4 regions of the Streptomyces sp. NPDC007971 genome follow, and region 2 is predicted to be linked to each of the others. Evidence: riboswitches for the same ligand, from Rfam matches in the RefSeq annotation. Region 2 holds a riboswitch; each other region holds the start of a gene.
The links. A riboswitch is a leader RNA that binds a small molecule or an ion and turns the genes downstream of it on or off. The one in region 2 is predicted to bind cobalamin.
Positions count from the first base shown of each region.

Region 1: another riboswitch for cobalamin. It lies ahead of ACFZCP_RS13175 (cobalamin biosynthesis protein); the one in region 2 lies ahead of ACFZCP_RS28805 ((2Fe-2S) ferredoxin domain-containing protein).
Region 3: another riboswitch for cobalamin. It lies ahead of ACFZCP_RS02670 (ribonucleoside-diphosphate reductase subunit alpha); the one in region 2 lies ahead of ACFZCP_RS28805 ((2Fe-2S) ferredoxin domain-containing protein).
Region 4: another riboswitch for cobalamin. It lies ahead of ACFZCP_RS18150 (prenyltransferase/squalene oxidase repeat-containing protein); the one in region 2 lies ahead of ACFZCP_RS28805 ((2Fe-2S) ferredoxin domain-containing protein).

Region 1 is NZ_JBIBJK010000005.1:406,321-411,326, forward strand. It holds gene cobN (cobaltochelatase subunit CobN) at 1-307, opposite strand, end outside; gene ACFZCP_RS13170 (cobyric acid synthase) at 304-1,812, opposite strand; gene ACFZCP_RS13175 (cobalamin biosynthesis protein) at 1,809-2,753, opposite strand; cobalamin riboswitch at 2,855-2,997, opposite strand; gene ACFZCP_RS13180 (CU044_2847 family protein) at 3,202-3,555, shown strand; gene ACFZCP_RS13185 (hypothetical protein) at 3,751-3,978, opposite strand; gene ACFZCP_RS13190 (inorganic phosphate transporter) at 4,013-5,006, opposite strand, start outside.
Region 2 is NZ_JBIBJK010000014.1:246,128-251,133, reverse strand. It holds gene ACFZCP_RS28815 (enoyl-CoA hydratase/isomerase family protein) at 1-681, opposite strand, end outside; partial or broken gene ACFZCP_RS28810 (acyl-CoA dehydrogenase family protein) at 678-947, opposite strand; gene ACFZCP_RS28805 ((2Fe-2S) ferredoxin domain-containing protein) at 1,110-1,541, opposite strand; cobalamin riboswitch at 1,601-1,722, opposite strand; partial or broken gene ACFZCP_RS28800 (transcriptional regulator) at 2,323-2,660, shown strand; gene ACFZCP_RS28795 (hypothetical protein) at 2,792-3,316, shown strand; gene ACFZCP_RS28790 (amino acid adenylation domain-containing protein) at 3,217-5,006, opposite strand, start outside.
Region 3 is NZ_JBIBJK010000001.1:591,024-596,029, reverse strand. It holds gene mctP (monocarboxylate uptake permease MctP) at 1-846, shown strand, start outside; gene ACFZCP_RS02675 (GNAT family N-acetyltransferase) at 916-1,422, shown strand; cobalamin riboswitch at 1,445-1,600, shown strand; gene ACFZCP_RS02670 (ribonucleoside-diphosphate reductase subunit alpha) at 1,725-4,097, shown strand; gene ACFZCP_RS02665 (ribonucleotide-diphosphate reductase subunit beta) at 4,154-5,006, shown strand, end outside.
Region 4 is NZ_JBIBJK010000008.1:46,955-51,960, reverse strand. It holds gene ACFZCP_RS18160 (CbiQ family ECF transporter T component) at 1-294, opposite strand, end outside; gene ACFZCP_RS18155 (SCO2322 family protein) at 746-1,408, opposite strand; gene ACFZCP_RS18150 (prenyltransferase/squalene oxidase repeat-containing protein) at 1,405-2,628, opposite strand; cobalamin riboswitch at 2,742-2,868, opposite strand; gene ACFZCP_RS18145 (hypothetical protein) at 3,198-4,241, opposite strand; gene ACFZCP_RS18140 (XRE family transcriptional regulator) at 4,490-5,006, shown strand, end outside.

The DNA.
Region 1 (5,006 bases), on a different contig from region 2:
ACTTGAGCGCCTCCGCCACGACACCCGCCGGAACGGACGACTCGGCCATCAGCTCGGCGTCCGGCACGGCCTCGCCGCCCAGCAGCACGGTAGGGATCCCGGAGGCCCTGAGCGCGGCGAGCCCGTCCTCCCAGGCGCGCTTGCCGCCCAGCAGCCGTACGACGGCGAGGTCCGCGCCCTCGATCAGGCCGGGCAGCTCCGCCGCCACGTCCACCCGGGTCGGGTTGCCGATCCGGTACGCGGCGCCGGAGGCCCGGGCCGCCAGCAGATCGGTGTCGGCGGTCGACAACAACAACACTGTGCTCATGCGGGTGCTCCCGGTGGAATGAAGGGCAGTCCTTGCGGCGCGCCCGACTCGATGAGCCGCCAGAGCGCGTCCGTGTCCGCGTGCTGTTCGATGAGGTCGCCGAGCCGGTCGAGCTGCTCCTCGCGCAGCGCGGCGAACGAGGTGTCCGGGGCCGGCACGAAGCGGCGGCCCGCGGCGGCCGCCACCTCGCGCAGGAAGGCCCGCCTGAAGCCGTCCGACTCCAGCGAGCCGTGCCAGTGGGTGCCCCAGGTCCGGCCGACCCGGCAGCCGTCCAGAAAGGCTTCACCGCCGGTGACCTCGGCCACCCCGTGATGGATCTCGTACCCCTCGACCGGCTCGCCGAGGGCCTCGCCGACGGGCCGTTCCAGGGTCTTCTCGCGGGCGAACCGCACCCGCACGGGCAGGACACCGAGCCCGGGGACCGCGCCGGCCCGCGACTCGACCTCGTCCTCGATGTGCTCGCCGAGGATCTGGAAGCCGCCGCAGATGCCGAGGACCGGGCGGCCCTCGCGGGCCCGCCGGACGAGCGCGTCCGCAAGCCCGCGCTCGCGCAGCCACTCCAGCGCCCGTACGGTCCCGCGCGTGCCCGGGACCACCACGAGGTCGGCGTCCGCCAGCTCCTCCGGCCGGTCCACGAACCGGACCACGACGCCCGGTTCGGCGGCCAGCGCGTCCACGTCCGTGAAGTTCGACATGAGCGGGATCGCGCAGACGGCGACCCGCAGGACGTCCTCGCCGACCGGGGGAGTCACGGCGGACTCGCGGACCGTGCCCCGCAGGGACACCCTCAGCCCGTCCTCCTCGTCGATCCCGAGCCCGTGCCGGAAGGGCAGGACGCCGTACGTGCGCCGCCCGGTGAGCCCGTGCAGCATGTCCAGGCCCGGCTCCAGCAGGGAGACGTCCCCGCGGAACTTGTTCACCAGGAACCCGGCGACCAGTTCCTGGTCCTCGGGCGAGAGCAGGGCGAGCGTGCCGAAGAACGAGGCGAAGACACCGCCGCGGTCGATGTCGCCGACGACGAGCACGGGCAGCCGCGCGCCCCGCGCGATCCCCATGTTCACGATGTCGGTCCGCCGCAGATTGATCTCCGCGGGCGAACCCGCCCCCTCACAGATCACCGCGTCATACGTGCCCCGCAACTCGGCCAGACAGTCCAGGACCGTGCCCAGCAACTGCTGCTGGCGCCCTCCGTGGTAGCCGCGTGCGCTCATCTCGCCCACCGGCCTGCCCAGCAGCACCACCTGGCTGCTGCGTTCACCACCGGGCTTGAGCAGCACGGGGTTCATCAGCGCGGTCGGCTCGACGCGGCAGGCCTGGGCCTGCATGGCCTGCGCCCGCCCGATCTCAGCGCCCTGGCGCGTCACGAACGAGTTGAGGGACATGTTCTGCGCCTTGAAGGGCGCGACCTTGACGCCCTGGCGCACCAGCCACCGGCAGATCCCTGCCGTCACGACGCTCTTTCCGGCGTCGGAGGTGGTGCCGGCCACGAGGAGACCGCCGTTCACTTCCCACGTCCCTTCACGAGTCGGCGCGCGGCGACGGTGACGCCGAGCGCGAGCAGGCCGACGCGGCGGGAGAGCCGTACGGCCCGGTCGACGTCGGTGACTTGGACGGCCCGCCCGGTGTCCCCGTTGAGGACGGGCCGGTGCTCGACGCGCCCGCCGTAGGAGAGCGTCCCGCCCAGGCGCACGCCGAGCGCGCCCGCGAACGAGGCTTCGACGGGCCCGGCGTTGGGGCTCGGGTGCCTGTGGGCGTCGGCCCGCCAGGCGTGCAGGGCGCCACGGGGATCGGGTCCGGCCACCGCGGCGAGTACGGCGGTCAGCCGCGCCCCGGGCCAGCCGGCGAGGTCGTCGAGGCGGGCCGAGGCCCAGCCGTAGCGCCGGAAGCGGGGCGACCTGTGACCCACCATCGCATCCAGGGTGTTGACGGCCCGGAACCCGAGCAGCCCCGGCACCCCGCCCACCGCGCCCCACACCAGCGCACCCACGACGGCGTCGGAGGTGTTCTCGGCGACGGACTCCACGACGGCCCGGGCGATCCCGTCGGCGTCGAGGGCCTGCGGATCCCGGCCGCACAGATGCGGCAGTCGCGCCCGCGCCGCCTCGACGTCCCCGGCCTCCAGGGCCCGGCCGATGGTCCGGGCCTCCCGGGCCAGCGAAGTACCCCCGACGACCGCCCAGGTGGCGGCGGCGGCCAGTGCGGCGGAGGCGACGGGACGGCGGCGGACGGCCCGTTCGGCTGCGGCGCCCACGGCGACGGCGCCGCCGGCGCAGACGGCGGTGTGCAGCGCGCCCCAGCCGCGGTGGTCGTGCCACAGCACCCGCTCCACGGCTGCGGCCGCACGTCCGAACGCGGCGACCGGATGCCCGCGGCGCGGATCGCCGAGGATCAGATCGCCGAGAAGGCCGGCGGCGGCGCCGTACGCGTATGAGCGATCGGCACCCATCGGCTCAGCCGACCGTGGGCTCGGAGGAGGTTCTGGTACTGGTCCTGGATGGGCGGCCGAGCATGGCGATATGTGTCCTCACTCAGGGTGTCCGCGCCCTGGTTCGACGAGACCGGCGGTGAGAGTTCCTGGCTCCCGGGATGTTCTTCCCCGGTGACAGTGGCGGGACCGCGCCGGATTCGCACCGGCTTCCTCTTCTGCCGCCGTACATGGCCTGGGCAGTCCACCACGCACCCGGAAGAGCCGTCAACTTGCCTTTGACCAGCAATGGTGGACTGTGCTGAGGCCCACATCGCCGACACGCGGGGAGGCGGCGGACGACCGGGGGGAGGTGAATTCCCCATCCCCGGGCGGCATTCGGGGCGCCTCCTTGTGCTCACGGTCCGTGAGGATCTGCAATAGCGCGTACGTGTCATACGGGATGAACGGACGCAGGAGGAGACACGCGGTGGCGCACGTGGGCGAGATGCTGCTGGACGACGGTCAGGTCGTCCTGCTGGAGGTGGCGGGCAAGGGGCGGCCTGCCGGAGTGCAGCGGGTCCCGGAAGGCGAGCCGGCGGAGACCCTTCAGCAGGCGCTCGCCCGGGTACGGCCGGCGCTGGGCGCGCTGGTGCACGAGGCCCGCGGGCTGACGAGACCGCCGGAGAAGGTCACGGTCGAGTTCGGCATCACCGTGAGTGCCGAGGCGGGGGTGGTCGTGGCGCAGGGGTCCACGGAGGCCCACTTCACGGTGACCATGCACTGGTCGGGCCAGGACGGTTCCGACATCCCCGGGCAACGCGGCAGCGAGGGCCGCCCCTGACGAACGGGCAACCGCCCTGCCCGGCACCCGCGAGGGGCCCCGGCAGGGCGGTGTCGGACCTTGCGCGGGCCAGGACTTGGCCGCGGGCCGGGACCCGGCCGGGTCCCCTACCGGGTGCCGCGGGTCGGGCTTCGGCGGCGCGGGCCAGGACTTGGCCGTGCCCCGGACTCGGTCACGCCTCGGCCCTGGTCGCGATCAGGCCTTGGCCACGATCAGATAGAACCCGTACGCCACCGCGGCCGCACAGGCCGCGAAGCACACGTAGGCACCCGTCACGGCCAGCGCCGCGGATCCGCCCTGCGCGGCGGCCTTCTCGCGCCGCGACAGGCCGTTGACACCGAGGGTGAACAGGGCCACCAGGCCCACCGCGAACACGAGGCTGACACCGAAGACGGAGCCGAGAGCCGCCCAGTCGATCTTCATGGGAATGCTTCCTTCAGTTACCGGGTGCTCGGGTTCAGACGGTGGCGGCCGGCGGCGTTGCCGGGGCCGGGTCGGTGGTGGCCGGAGCCGGGATCGTGGCCGTCAGGTCCTCGGTGACGACGCCCGCGGGGGGCGGGGTCACCGCGGCGATGGCGGTGGTCACCACGCCGGCAGGCTCGACGTCGCCGCCGACGACGTTGGTGTGGTCGACGACCTCGCGGCGGGAGAGCTTCCAGATCGCGGCGCTGGAGCCGACGAGGAACACGGCGACGACCGCGGTGCCCCAGTCACCCAGGTCCGTGACGGACTCGGCGCCGGCGCCGACCAGCGCGGCGGCCGGGAGGGTGAGCACCCAGGCGATGGCCATGCGGGTCGCGGTGGACCAGCGGACCACGCCGCCCTTGCGGCCCAGGCCCGCACCCATCACCGAGCCGGAGACGACATGGGTGGTGGAGAGGGAGAAGCCGAGGTGGGAGGAGGCCAGGATGGCCGTGGCCGCACTGGTCTGGGAGGCGAAGCCCTGGCGCGGCTCCAGGTCGGTCAGCCCCGTGCCCATGGTGCGGATGATGCGCCAGCCGCCGATGTAGGTGCCGAGTGCGATGGCGAGGCCGGCCGAGAGGATCACCCAGGTGGGAGGGTTCGAGCCGGGGGCGATCGCACCGCCCGCGATCAGCGCCAGCGTGATGATGCCCATCGTCTTCTGCGCGTCGTTGGTGCCGTGGGCCAGGGAGACCAGACCGGCGGAGGCGATCTGCCCGGCGCGGTAGCCCTTGCGGGTGGCCTCGCCCTCGGCGCCGCGCCCGATGCCGTAGGAGAACCGGGTGGCGAGCAGCGCCGCGACACCGGCCACGACCGGGGCGGCGACCGCCGGCAGCAGAACCTTGGTGACCAGGACGTCGCCGTGGACGGCGCCGAAGCCCGCGGAGGCGACGGTGGCGCCGATCAGGCCGCCCATCAGGGCGTGCGAGGAACTGGAGGGCAGGCCCACGAGCCAGGTCACCAGGTTCCAGAGGATCGCGCCGACCAGG
Region 2 (5,006 bases):
CCACTCGCGCCGGGCGGCCAGCTCGCCCCGCGGCGCCGGCTGCACATGCCGCCGCAGGACGTCCCGTACGGGCATCTCGGCGAGGTCGTCGACGAAGGCGCCGAGGCCGCCGGCCGGCAGGTAGTGGTCGGCGAGCCCGCACAGCAGGGCGTCGCCTGCGCCGATCTGCGCCCCGGTCAGCGCGAGGTGGGTGCCCAGCTCGCCCGGGGCGAGAGCGAGCAGGTAGGTGCCGCCCACATCGGGGACGAAGCCGATGCCGGTCTCGGGCATGGCGACCCGGGAGCGTTCGGTGACGATCCGCACGCTGCCGTGCGCGGAGATGCCGACGCCGCCGCCCATGACGATGCCGTCCATGAGGGCGACGTACGGCTTGGGGTAGCGGGCGATGCGGGCGTTGAGGCGGTACTCGTCGCGCCAGAAGGCGGCCGAGGCGGTGCCGTCGCCGTCGCGGGCGTCGTCGTGGACGGCGCGGATGTCGCCGCCCGCGCACAGCCCGCGCTCCCCCGCGCCGGAGACGACCACGGTCTCCACGGCCGGGTCGTGCTCCCAGACGGTCAGGGCCTCGTCGATACGGCGCACCATCACGTGGGACAGCGCGTTGAGGGCCTTGGGCCGGTTGAGTGTGATGTGGGCGGCCCGCCCCGAGGTGTGCAGGAGGACGGGTTCTTCGGTGCCGCTCATCCGAACGCCTCCGTCAGGCCACGGGCCACGATGACACGCATGATCTCGTTGGTTCCTTCCAGGATCTGATGGACACGCAGGTCACGGACGATCTTCTCGTTCCCGTACGCGACGGGCAGCCGTAGCCGCCGTGCAGCCCGAGTGCGAGTGCGCGGTCGGCCACCGAGTACCGGTGCCGGTGCAGAACCGCTTCGCCCTCGCGCACAGGCACGGGGCCTGTGGCCTCCCCGGTCGAGGGCCTGGGCGGCCTGCTGCACCAGGGTGCGGCCGGTGCCGGGATCGTGGACGTCGCCGAACGCCCCCGGGTGCCCGGGACGTGCTTGCCGCTGGTGAAGCGGGTCGACTCGCGTGCAGGGGGGCTGTCTTGTGTACGGACCACGGGGCCGGCTCCCGTCGGGCGTTCCGGGCCGCGAAGCGCGCACCCGTTCTCACGGGCGGCCGGGGCCGGGCCGGTCCTGGGAAGCCCTGGCGAGTCGCGGCGGCGTGAAGGTGTAGAGGTCGAGGATCTCCGGCACCGGCGCGATGCCGGGGCCGCCCGCACGCACCCACTCGGTGATGTCCTCCGCCGCGTCAAGGTCGTTGACCAGCCCCAGCCAGACCGGTCGGCCGCCGGCGGCGCGGCCGGCGGCGGAGGGCTGCACGACGATGACGTTGGCCTGCTCGCACACGTCGAGACACGCGGAGATGCGCACGGGCACCTCCGCACGCAGCCGGGCGGTCTGCGCCGCGTGGTCGACTCCGGTCACCTTGGGACTGCCGCAGCAGCAGTCCCGGCACACGACGACGCGGCACGGCGCCGGTCCGGCCGCCTTCGCGACCGCCTCGTCACCGAACAGCTCTTCGGCCGGCCTCCCGGGCATGCCGCACCACCCCTCCCCGGGGAGATCCGCCCCGGTGTCCGTCGAGGAGGCGACCGCGTGAGTCTCCTGGCTCTCGGGTCGTCGCTCGTCCCGGCCTTCCCGCCCTTGCGGGCCGTGGCCTCCTGGAACTCGCTCACCGATCACAGTGGCGGGACCGCACCGGATTCACACCGGTTTCCTCGGACCGCCGTCGCCCTGTCACCGGTCATCATCCCATCACCGGCGGTACGCAGAACGGCGGACCCTCTCACGGGCACTACCGGAAACTCGGCCAGACCGTGGAGCGCAGGCACTCCCAAACCCCGAGGACAGCCTTCTGTGCGTCCGTCGACAGATGCAACGGTGCATTCCGGTATGGAAACTCGCGGAACGCCTGCCGCGCGCCCTGTGCCGTTCGAGGTTAAAGCGTTGCCACTGAAAGCTGACGATCCGTAGGTTGGCGCCATCATGAGGACTCGAATTCTGAGGTTCGGCCTGTATGCAGACCAGCAGGGGCTGGCGTGGGTCAGGGAGCTCGTCGACCGGACTGTGGATTCCCGGAGTGCCCGGATCGTCAAGGCGGACGTTGCACGCACCTGTCCTGACGGCGACTTGACGACCGCTGAGACGTACGATCACCTGGCGGAACAGTGGGCCTTCGAACATCCGGGTCACAGCAGTGGCGAACGGGAAGCGGTCGAGCTGCGCGTCCACCTGGCGTGTTCCCTGCGGACATGGCGAGTGATCCGTAAGACAGTGATCAGGTCTTTGTGTCCGGAGGGCACGGCGCCCCACACCTGTCGTGTTCCGTGGTGCGCTGCCTGAGCTGCCGGCACGACGGCGGCGTCTGCCGGAGTCGCTGGAGGAGTTGCACGGCCCGATCCAAGGGGTCGTAGAGCTGCCTCTGCACATGGCCGGGTCGGGGATGACCTCGTATGACATGAGCAAGCCTCGCCAGCGCATGGGCCTGTACCGCACTGTCCTGCACGAGGGACTGCGCGACGACCTGACCCGCTGCCTGAACCAGGACCTGCTCCTCCAGTGTGGCCGGTGCTGCGCGCACTGGTCGGTCGCACCGTGCGCCCTGTGTGGGAGGACACCTTCCCCCAGCTCGCCTCCCGCACCCGGGCAGCCGCGTGACGGACATGCCAGAGCTGCACACGCGGCTCCTGGCGAATGTGATCGCCCTCGGCTCCCCATATCCGCTGGTCCTCACCGGCGGATACGCCAGGACCTCGATGTCGCCACCGAGAACCCGGTACCCATGGCCGATGGCCGCGCTGGTCGGCACCCCCGGCGTCCGGCGCCTGCGGGCTGGGCACCTGATCACCCCGCCCCATGAGGACGCGCGGAAACTCGGCGAGTTCGGCGCCGCCCTCGCCGACGTGCTGGCCCGGCATGTCGAGGTCACGGGCATCGACGACAAGACGACATTTTTCAGCACCTTCGAGGACGAGATCCGCAAGGCCCGCCCCTCGGTCTGGCTGTGGGCGCCGTGGGTCGCGAACCGGGTGCGCGGCATCCTGCCACTGGTGCAGGGTGACGATGCGCGGCGGCCACTTCGCCCGCAAGCTCCTGGAGCACGAGCACGCCGAGCTGTTCACCCGCCCGCCGAAGTGCGCCCGCTGCGGCGGCACGAGCATCGAGCTGCGCCGCCGCACGAACGGCGTCTGGTTGTCCCGTCCCTGCGACGAGGTCAGCTCCGCGCGCTACCAGTGGCAGCCGGGGCGTCGGAAGCGAGGGTGATCCGCTCCCTGACCAGTTGGATGAACTGTCGTGCGAAGGAGTTCCGGTAGAAATCCCGCACGGCTATCTTCGGTGCACCGAGCTCCTTGACCTCGGCCAGTACGCGGACGACCAGGAGCGAGTTGCCGCCCAGCGCGAAGAAGTTGTCCTCAGGGCCCACCTGCGTACCCAGGTGCCGGCTCCAGATGTCCAGCACGTCACGCTCCAGCCGGTCGGCGGACCCGGTCCCGACGGGATCCGGGGACTCCGCCGGGGCCGGCCGAGCAGCAGTCGGTGCGGGGAGCTGTGCGACATCGACCTTCCCGTTGATCGTCAAAGGGATGGCATCGAGCTCTGTGACCGTTGCCGGGACCATGTAGTCGGGCAGAAGCCGGCTGGCATGCTCCGCGACCATGGCCACTGTCGCGTCCCCCTTGAGCACTACGTAGGCGTCCAGCCGGTCGGCTGCTCGATCGCCGCTCTCGTCGTGGTGGACGACGACGGTCGCCCCGGTGACCGACGGTGCTCCGAGCAGGACGTTGCGGATCTCGTCCGGCTCGATCCGGTATCCGCGGATCTTCACCTGGCTGTCGATCCTCCCCAGGTGTTCCAGGCACCCGTCGGGCCTCATGCGGCCCTTGTCGCCACTGCGGTAGATCCGCTCACCGGTCACCGGGTCGATGACGAAACGTCGCGCCGTGAGCTCCGGCTGCCCCTGGTAGTGACGGGCGACTCCAGCCCCGCCGACCCAGATCTCGCCCGCCGCTCCCACCGGCAGAACCTCTCCTCGCGGTCCACGTACGGACACCGACCAGCCGGGGAGCGCCGGGCCCACCGACCGGCTCCCCTGCAGAGCCGTCTGAGGCGTCACGGTCTGCGCCGTCACGTGCACGGTGGTCTCCGTGATCCCGAACATGTTGACCAGACGGCACTCCGCCTGCGGATGGCGGGCGAACCAGGGCAGCAGCTCACGGGCGTCCAGCGGCTCACCGCCGAAGATCACCAGGCGCACCGCGAGCTCGGCGGGCGATTCCCGGTCCTGTGCGACGAGAGGCAGGAAGGCGGAGGGCGTCTGGTTGAGCACGGTGACGCGTCGTTCGGCGAGCAGTGCGTGGAACTCCCCCGTGTCCCGCGTGATCCAGAAGGGCACCACCACGAGTTGCCCGCCGGTCAGCAGACAGCCCCAGATCTCCCAGACGGAGAAGTCGAACGCGCTGGAGTGGAACATCGTCCAGACGTCGTCCGCGCCGAGCCCGAAGTCCTCTGCCGTGCCGTCGATCAGGGCCAGCACGTTGCGGTGCGGGACGACGACGCCCTTGGGCCGCCCCGTCGATCCGGACGTGTAGATGATGTAGGCGGGGTCGTTCTCGTCGCAGGGTGTGGTCCGGCCGCGGGAGACGCTCCGCTCGCCGAGCCGGAGCAGTTCCTCGGGGGGCACGGACCGAACGCCCTCGACGACCGGGAACACGCCGGCTGCTGCGACGACGACGCGCACCCCGGCGCTGCCGACCGTGTAACGCAGGCGCTCGTGCGGGTACTCGACGTCCATGGGTACGTAGGCGCAGCCGGCCTTGAGTACCGCGAGCAGGGTGACGACGAGGGTCGCGTCGCGCTCCAGGCACACGCCGACCATGCTCCCCGGCACCGCCCCCGAGGAGCGCAGCCCCTCGGCCATGAGTTCGGCCTGCTCATCGAGCTGGCGATAGGTCAGAGTGCGGGTGCCGTCCGTGACGGCGACCGCGTCCGGATGGCGGCGTACCA
Region 3 (5,006 bases), on a different contig from region 2:
GCGCTCGGCTCGGCGCTCGCGCTGTTCATGTACCCGCACTCGATCACCGCGACGCTGTCGTCCAGGAGCCGTGAGGTGATCCGCCGCAACACCACGATCCTGCCGCTGTACTCGCTGATGCTGGGCCTGCTGGCTCTTCTCGGCTTCATGGCGATCGCGGCCGGCGTGAAGGTCACCAACGGGCAGCTGGCGATCCCGCAGCTGTTCGAGGACATGTTCCCGGACTGGTTCGCGGGCGTGGCCTTCGCGGCGATCGGCATCGGCGCGCTGGTCCCGGCGGCCATCATGTCGATCGCGGCGGCGAACCTGTTCACCCGCAACATCTACAAGGACTTCATCAAGCCGGACGCCACGCCGAAGCAGGAGGCCCAGGTCTCCAAGTTCGTGTCGCTGCTGGTGAAGGTCGGCGCACTGGTCTTCGTCCTGACCATGGACAAGACGGTCGCCATCAACTTCCAGCTGCTGGGCGGCATCTGGATCCTGCAGACCTTCCCGGCGCTGGTCGGCGGCCTGTTCACACGCTGGTTCCACCGCTGGGCGCTGCTGGCCGGGTGGGCGGTCGGCATGGTGTACGGCACGGCGGCGGCCTACGGGGTCGCCTCCCCGACCCAGAAGCACTTCGGCGGCAGCGCCAAGGAGATCCCCGGCATCGGTGAGATCGGCTACATCGGCCTGACGGCCTTCGTGCTGAACGTCCTCGTCACCGTGGTCCTGACCGTCGTCCTGAAGGCCGTGAAGGCCCCCGAGGGCCTCGACGAGACCCGCCCGGAGGACTACACGGCGGACGCGGGCGAGCCGGGGGTCGAGGCGGAACTCCCGCCCGCCACGGCAGGAAGCACCCACTAGCCCCCGCCCAGCGGGCCGCCGGGTTACCACCCACCACGGCGGCCCGCTGTTTCGTGCACACTCACCGGCATGGACCTCCTGATCCGCCGCGCAGACCCCGCCGAATACGCCGCCCTGGGAGAACTCACCGCCCAGGCCTACCTCCAGGACGGCCTGCTGGACTTCGGCGAGAGCGACGCGTACCTCGGTGAGCTCCGGGACGTGGCCAAGCGGGCGGCCGCGGCCGAAGTCCTCGTGGCCGTCCGCAACGCGACAGTCCTGGGCGGAGTCACCTTCGTCCCGTCCGGTGGCCCCATGGCCGACATAGCGGGCCCGGCAGAGGCCGAGATCCGGATGCTCGCGGTCTCGCGCACCGCCCGCGGCCGGGGCGTCGGCGAGGCCCTCGTCCGCGCGTGCATCGACCGGGCCCGCCGCACCGCGGGATGCACCCGCATCGTCCTGTCCACGCAGCGCACCATGCACAGCGCCCACCGCATCTACGAGCGCCTGGGTTTCGTTCGCACACCCGAGCGGGACTGGAATCCCCTCCCCGACCTGGACGACATCACTCTCCTCACCTACGAGTTGACCCTCTGAAGCCACGACGACACAACATCTGGGGGTGACACGACAGCCCGGCACTAGATGTATGCTCATCCTCGCTGTCGTCGCAGGGGAATCCGGTGCGAATCCGGAACTGTCCCGCAACGGTGTACTTGCGTGCATCCGCACGCCCGCGTCAGTCCGAGGACCTGCCGGCAGCACGCACCCGGCCGTCCGGCGCGGGTGCCTTGAGACGTCCGGGCCTCGTGGAGTGGGCTGGTGGACGCGACGCCGTGTGCGCTCGTGCCGCCCCCTGCCCTCCGCAAGGCCCCGTGCCGAGCGAGGGAGAGCCCCACGTGACCATCGCGCCAGCCGACCCGGCTTCAGCCATCCAGGCGACCGGAGCCCCGGTGGAGACCGACGGTCCCGGTGCCGCGCTGCTGCGGACCCTGACCGAGCTGACCGCCGACCTCCCCGACGCCGACCCCGGCCGGGTCGCCGCGGCCGCCCTGCGCGGCCGCTCCGCCCGGGCCGACGAGGCGGAGTTGCGCGAGCTGGCCACGGAGGCGGCCGCCGGCCTCATCTCCGAGGACCCCGCCTACTCCCGGCTGGCCGCCCGGCTGCTGACCCTCTCCGTCCGCGCGGAGGCCGCCTCGCAGGGTGTGACGTCCTTCACCGAGTCCGTAGCCGTGGGCCACCGCGAGGGCCTCGTCGCCGACCGCACCGCCGAGTTCGTCCGGCTGCACGCCGACCGGCTGGACTCCCTCGTCGACCCGGCCGCCGACGACCGCTTCGGCTACTTCGGCCTGCGCACCCTGCACAGCCGCTACCTGCTGCGCCACCCGATCACCCGCCAGGTGATCGAGACGCCCCAGCACTTCATGCTGCGCGTGGCCGCCGGTCTCGCCGAGGACGACAGCGCCCGCGCGGTGGACGAGGTCGCGGCGCTCTACGGGCTCATGAGCCGCCTCGACTACCTGCCCTCCTCCCCCACGCTGTTCAACTCCGGTACGCGCCACCCGCAGATGTCGTCCTGCTACCTGCTCGACTCCCCGCTGGATGAGCTGGACTCCATCTACGACCGCTACCACCAGGTCGCCCGTCTCTCGAAGCACGCCGGCGGCATCGGTCTGTCGTACTCCCGCATCCGTTCGCGCGGTTCGCTGATCCGCGGCACCAACGGGCACTCCAACGGCATCGTCCCGTTCCTGAAGACCCTGGACGCCTCGGTGGCCGCGGTGAACCAGGGCGGCCGGCGCAAGGGGGCCGCGGCCGTGTACCTGGAGACCTGGCACTCCGACATCGAGGAGTTCCTGGAGCTGCGGGACAACACCGGCGAGGACGCCCGCCGTACGCACAACCTGAACCTCGCGCACTGGGTCCCGGACGAGTTCATGCGCCGGGTCAACGCCGACGAGCAGTGGTCGCTGTTCTCCCCGGCGGACGTGCCGGAGCTGGTCGACCTGTGGGGCGAGGAGTTCGACGCCGCCTACCGCAGGGCGGAGGCGGCGGGGCTCGCGAAGAAGACCATCCCGGCCCGTGACCTGTACGGCCGCATGATGCGCACCCTCGCGCAGACCGGCAACGGCTGGATGACCTTCAAGGACGCCGCCAACCGCACGGCCAACCAGACGGCGACCGCGGGCCATGTCGTCCACTCCTCCAACCTCTGCACGGAGATCCTGGAGGTCACGGACGACGGGGAGACCGCGGTCTGCAATCTGGGCTCGGTCAACCTCGGTGCCTTCGTGAGCGACGGGGACATCGACTGGAAGCGCCTGGACGAGACCGTCCGCACGGCCGTCACCTTCCTCGACCGTGTCGTGGACATCAACTTCTACCCGACCGAGCAGGCGGGCCGCTCCAACGCCAGGTGGCGTCCGGTGGGCCTGGGCGCGATGGGTCTGCAGGACGTCTTCTTCAAGCTCCGTCTGCCCTTCGACTCGCCCGAGGCCAAGGCCCTGTCCACGCGGATCGCCGAGCGGATCATGCTCGCCGCGTACGAGGCCTCCGCCGACCTCGCCGAGCGGAACGGCCCGCTGCCCGCCTGGGAGAAGACCCGCACCGCCCAGGGTGTCCTGCACCCCGACCACTACGGCGTCGAGCCGGTCTGGCCCGAGCGCTGGGCGGCGCTGCGCGAGCGGATCGCCGCGGTCGGCATGCGCAACTCGCTGCTCCTCGCGATCGCCCCGACCGCGACGATCGCCTCCATCGCGGGTGTGTACGAGTGCATCGAGCCGCAGGTCTCCAACCTGTTCAAGCGCGAGACCCTGTCCGGCGAGTTCCTGCAGGTCAACTCGTACCTGGTGCAGGACCTGAAGGAGCTGGGCGTCTGGGACGCGCGCACCCGTGAGGCGCTGCGCGACTCCAACGGCTCGGTGCAGGACTTCGTGTGGATCCCGGCGGACCTGCGGGCGCTGTACCGCACGGCCTGGGAGATCCCGCAGCGCGGGCTCATCGACATGGCCGCGGCCCGCACCCCGTACCTGGACCAGTCGCAGTCCCTGAACCTGTTCCTGGAGACGCCGACGATCGGCAAGCTCTCCTCGATGTACGCGTACGCCTGGAAGTCGGGCCTGAAGACGACGTACTACCTGCGCTCGCGTCCGGCGACGCGGATCGCCCGCGCGGCGCAGGCCCAGCCGGCCATCCCCGTCCAGCAGGCGGCCGACCCCGACGCCGTCGCCTGCTCCCTGGAGAACCCCGAGTCCTGCGAGGCCTGCCAGTAGCTCCCGCCCGCCACCCGACCATCACCACTGGAGGACGGCGCCTCGCGCCGACAGCAATGACTCACCAGAACCTGCTCGACCCCGGCTTCGAGCTCACCCTGCGTCCGATGCGCTACCCGGACTTCTACGAGCGCTACCGGGACGCCATCAAGAACACCTGGACCGTGGAGGAGGTCGACCTCCACTCGGACGTCGCCGACCTCGCGAAGCTGTCCCCCGAGGAGCAGCACCTGATCGGCCGTCTGGTGGCCTTCTTCGCGACGGGCGACTCGATCGTCGCGAACAACCTGGTGCTGACGCTGTACAAGCACATCAACTCCCCGGAGGCGCGCCTGTACCTGTCGCGCCAGCTGTTCGAGGAGGCCGTGCACGTCCAGTTCTATCTGACGCTGCTCGACACCTACCTGCCCGACCCGGACGACCGCGCCGCCGCCTTCGCGGCCGTGGAGAACATCCCGTCGATCCGTGAGAAGGCCGGGTTCTGCTTCAAGTGGATCGACTCGGTCGACAAGCTGGACCGTCTGGAGTCCAGGGCCGACCGCCGCCGCTTCCTGCTCAACCTGATCTGCTTCGCCGCGTGCATCGAGGGCCTGTTCTTCTACGGCGCCTTCGCGTACGTCTACTGGTTCCGCAGCCGGGGTCTGCTGCACGGTCTCGCGACCGGCACCAACTGGGTGTTCCGCGACGAGACGATGCACATGTCCTTCGCCTTCGAGGTGGTCGACACCGTCCGCAAGGAGGAGCCGGACCTCTTCGACGACGAGCTGCAGCAGCAGGTCACCGACATGCTGCGGGAGGCCGTCGAGGCCGAGCTGCAGTTCGCGCGCGACCTGTGCGGTGACGGCCTGCCGGGCATGAACACCGAGTCGATGCGGCAGTACCTGGAGTGCGTCGCCGACCAGCGCCTGA
Region 4 (5,006 bases), on a different contig from region 2:
GACGGCGACGGCGAGCTTGGCGAAGGCGGTGTAGGAGCGGGACCAGGGGGCGGCGGAGCGGTGGGTGGCCACGACGTAGCCGGCGGCCGCTATGAGGAGGGTGAGGAGGAGGGGGTTGGTGGTGCGGGTGGCGGCGGTACCGAGCCCGAGCGACCAGAGCCACCAGGCCCCGGGGTGAAGCGGGGCGGGGCGCTGATGCCGGGCCGGGGGCGCGACCGCCGCCCGGCGCTGTCGGGGTACCGCTGCGCCCGCCCTTCCCCGCTCTCGGCTCCGCTCAAGCGGGGGGACCCCGATCGCCCCAGCGGCACGACTGCCCGCAACCAGGCGGACACGATGACCCGCACCCGCCCCGACGCGACGGCCCGCAGCCATGACGAGCCTGCCGCCGGAGGTGGCGTGATTCCCCAGGGGCGCGGGGAGCTGCGCGACCGGCCCTCGCGAATTCGCGGCCGGCGGACGAGCGTGCTGGTTCGTAGCGGGGCCGAGTTTGTCGCTGGGGGTGGCGTGATTCCCCAGGGGCGCGTGGAAGTGCGCGACCGGCCCTCGCGAATTCGCGGCCGGCGGACGAGCGTGCTGGTTCGTAGCGGGGCCGAGTTTGTCGCTGGGGGTGGCGTGAATCCCCAGGGGCGCGTGGAACTGCGCGACCAGCCCCCGCCAACCCGCAGCCACCCGACGGCCCGCAGCCAGGCGCCACCCCGTACTCAGGCGCTGCCCCGTACTCAGGCGCCACCCCGCAGGAACACCGCTAGACATTCCCGCGCCGCCGCGCCTGCCACACCGCCGCACCGCCCAGAAGCACGACCACGGCCACGCCGATCGGCAACCCCAGTGAAGGGCCGCCGTCCGACCCCTTCTGCTGCTTCCCCGGCGTCTCCGGCGTCGCCGACTTCTGCGAGCCACCGGCGGCCACCTGCTCCCCGCACCCCTTCTTCGGATACCCGACGATCGCGCACAGCAGGGCGTTCGAGTCGTAGCGCAGGGGACCCGCCACCGCGGCCAGGGCCTCGGCCGTCGTGGCGTCGGGGGCGACCCGCGCACAGGCAGTGCGGCGGGCGGGCGGCGTCTCGCCGGACGGCGCATCCGCCGCCGTGCCGGAGTCGATGACCAGGGCCACCCGCTTCGTGCCCGTCTTCGCGGGCGTGTCCGCGCAGATCGTGGCGAAGTCCGCCGTGCCGCGCGGCCGGCTCGCGTCCGCGGAATCCGCGCTCACCGCGAAACGGAAGCCCTGGACCGCACCGTCGTCGGGGCGGGCGGTCGAGGGCCCCTCGGTGGCGTACGTCCAACGGCCGCCGTCCCGCTCCCAGAAGGACCAGTAGCGGTATCCGGCGGCCTGCGCCTGGGCGCAGGCACCGGCCACGAGGACGAGCGCGGCGACGAGCAGGGCCGTGGCACGGCGGACGGCGGTCACGGCTGCTGCCGCTTCCGGCGGCCGCTGAGCAGGAAGCCGATGCCGATGCCGGCGACGAGACCGACACCGACGATCCACCAGACCTTCGTGCCCGTCTCGTGCTTCGACTGCTTCGCCTCGGTGTGCCCGGCCTTCGCGGCCTGCGGTGCCGGCCCCGTGGCGTCGAGCGCCCGCACCAGATCGGTTCCGCCGAAGTCGCGCGGGTTCTCGCCCATCGCGTGGGCGGCGAAGATCAGCTCGGCGTAGGCGGCCGGGCTGGTCTGCTGCGCCCACTTCACCGCGTTCTTCTCCAGCCAGGCGTACGGCTTCTTCGCCTGCTGCGTCGAACCGGTCGCGGCGAGCGCGACGACCGCGTCCGCGGTGTTGCCGTAGTCGGGCTGGTCCTTGGCACCCGCCAGGGAGGACATGAGATGGCCGGTCCCGGCGACGGCGCCGGCGAGGTACGCGGCGGCGTTGTCCGCCATCTGTGCCGGGGTGGGCTTGCCGGAGGCCGCGCAGGCGGGGGCCTTGTCGCGGGTCTTGCCGGGCTCGACGACGAAGCCCTTGCCGAGCGCGCCCAGCACCCCGGCCGCGGACGCGTCCGCGTTGGCGGCCGGCTTGCCCTTCTTGGCCGCCTGGTAGGCGAACGCGCCGCCGCCGTCCGCGGAGCAGGGGATGGACAGCGTGGCCAGCGCATCGAGCGGGCTCTTGCCCTCGGGGCGCAGCCCGTCGGCGTTCTCACCGGCCGCGGTGAGGGCGCCGATGACGTCGGCGGTGTGGTTGGCGTCGGTCGGCTGACCCGGTGCGTAGCCCCAGCCACCGTCCTTGTTCTGCGTCCTCTTCAGCCAGGTCACGGCCTTGTGGACCTCGCTGTCGTGCCCGCCGAGCGCGTGCAGGGCCTGGACGGCCACGGCGGTGCTGTCGATGTCCGGCTGGGCGCCGCCCTTGCCCAGGCAGGGCTTGGCCGGGTCCGCGCGGAAGGCGGGGAAGCCCCCTTCGTCGCACTGCTGGCCGACCAGCCAGTCGACGGCGGAGGAGGCCGGACGCTGGCCGAGCGTGTGCTGTGCGAGCAGGGCGAACGACTGGCGCCACACCCCGTCGTAGGTCGGGTCGGTCTTCCCGAACAGCCCCGACGGGATCGGCGTCTTCGGGGAGGGGGACGGGCCGGCGGCCATGGCGGGTGCGGCGGCGGCCAGCACGCCTATGGCGGCGAGAGCCGCGGCGCTGCGGCGGACGTTCATGGTCGGCGACTGCCTCTCCTGCGGGGAACCGGCAGCGCACGGGGACCCCCGGGCGGCTCGGCTCCGTAAACCTCGACGGTGCCGTGCGCGACGGGTCGTCGTGCACGTGAGCCGGTCAACGTTCCGTGCGAGGCGGTCCGGCTCACCGTGCGAGACGGCTTACGGCTGCGGGTCAGCGCCGGAATTGCACCGGCTTCCCCCCGTACGAGTGTGATGACGACCCCGCCACTTTACCGGCAGCCGCGCGCGGGCCGAGGGGTGGTCGTGGGCACAGCGCGGCGGTGACCAGGGTCACGGCCACGACGACTGCGGCGGACCGTACCCCTCCGGGCGTCGGCCGGATCATGCTCGTCCTGGCGCCGGCCGGACCGCGCTTGTGCTGGCGTCGGCCGAAATGCACTCGTCCTGGCGTCGGCAGGACGGCGTTCGTCCTGGCGTCGCCCGGATCGTGCTCGTCCTGGCGTCGTCGCCCGGACCATGTGAGCCCCGGCGTTGGCCGGACGGCGCTCGTCCTGACGGCGGCCGGACCATGTTGCCCTGGCGTCGGCCCGATCGTGCTCGTCCGCGGCTCAGGCCGCCTGGGGGCGCAGGGAGCCGACGGCGACGTCCAGGTAGTTCGCCATCCGGTGCAGTGCGCGGGCGCACTCCGGGGGGTCCTCGCCCTCGGCCACCCAGTGGGCGAGCCGGTCGGCCGGGCCGGCGTGCCAGGCCGCCGTGACCTCGTCGCCGGCCTGCCGGGTGAGGACCATGCGCTCGGCGGACGGCTCGTGCGCGACGGCCGGATCCAGGTCGAGCCGGGTCAGCCGGCCGGTCGCGGCCGGGTAGGCGAACTGGATCGCGGCGGCCCGCTGCCGGGTCGGGGCCACGGCCGGCAGCCCGCCGGTGGCCAGGGCCGCGGCGGCCCGTGCGAGATCGACGCCGGTGGCCCGCTCTACCAGCAGCGGGATCAGATCACCGGGCAGGTGCGGGACGACGTCGGTGACGCGGGGCCCGCGGGCGGTGAGCCGCAGACCGATGTGCACGACGGTGTGCGCGAGACCGAGCGCCCGCACGGTCCGCTCCACCGTGTGCCGCAGGAACGGGTTGTGCAGCAGCCCGTCGTGGGCGTGCACGACGTGACGCAGCGGCTGCCGGGCGGGGGGCGGGCCCGGAGTCGTACGGGTGAGGGCGGCGATGCGGACCTCGTCGTCGAGGACGACGGTCTCGGCGGAGACGAGCGGTCCCTCGGTGTCGTCCCGGCCGGCCGGCGCGATGGCGCGGCGGGCCAGCAGGGACCGTAACGCGGCCGGATCGGCGCAGGCCCGGGCCGTCTCCTCGGGGATGCGGGGCAGCCCCAGCCGGGCGGCGATCCGGGCCGCGGCGGGCAGGTGGCCGCGGGTCCAGGTCAGCACGCCGCATATCCCGTACCGGGCCGCGTGCCGCGCGACCGCCTCGGCCGTGGCCGGCCCGTGGCCCGGGTCGGCCACGATGTGGCCGGCCAGATAGGGCAGCGCCCAGCCGGGCGGGGCGGCGCCGGCCAGGACCACCGGGTGGGCCGCGGCGATCCGCGCCAGCGCGAACTCGCCGTACGCGGCCCGCCGGACGGCCCCGAGCAGAAGGACGGGATGCGGCATGGTCGCCTCGCCATCGCGGGGAGAGTGCGGACAGAGGAACGCCCCGGATGCTGCTCCCCCATAGGCAGCACCCGAGGCGGGTCGATCTTGCTCTCTGTGTCTCGATCCTCACCCACCGCACCGTCAACTGTCAACGATTACTGCCTAATTCCGCAGGAGGTGTTGGCGCATCTGGTCGGCGCACGGGTGACCGGGTAGCCTCGCGTCAGCCAGCCACCGAACGGACGACACGCCCAGGGGGGACCTCGGTGAGTGACACCCATGCCCCGCTGGCCGCTGCGCTGGAGCGGCTCGGGGAGCTGACCGGCCGCCCCGGCCGGCTGCCGGAGGTCCTGGACGTGACCGACCTCTCCCATCGCACCGGCATTCCCGTCGGCGTCGTCGTCGAACTGCTCTCCGGAGGCCGCGCGCCCGAGGCCTGCCTCGCCCAGCGGGTGCGGCAGCGGCTGGACTTCATCCGGGAGACCCGGCGGCGCCCCGACGGCAAGCGGTACTCGCTCGACGAACTGGCCCGGATCGCGGGAACCAGCAGGCAGTGGCTGAGCGAGTGGCGCAAGAGCGGTATGCCGGGCCTCGAACACGTCGACCGGCTGCGCAGGTTCTTCGGTCTGCCGGCCGGCTTCTTCGCGGCGGACGAACCGGAGGCGCTGCACGAGGCGTTGCAGCCGGTGCTGCAGAGCCTGGAGGCGGAGGCGGACCCGCTGCTGCGGCTGCGCGAGTGCGGACTGGTCCGGCTGGCCGCACGCGCCCCGCAGATGAACGCCC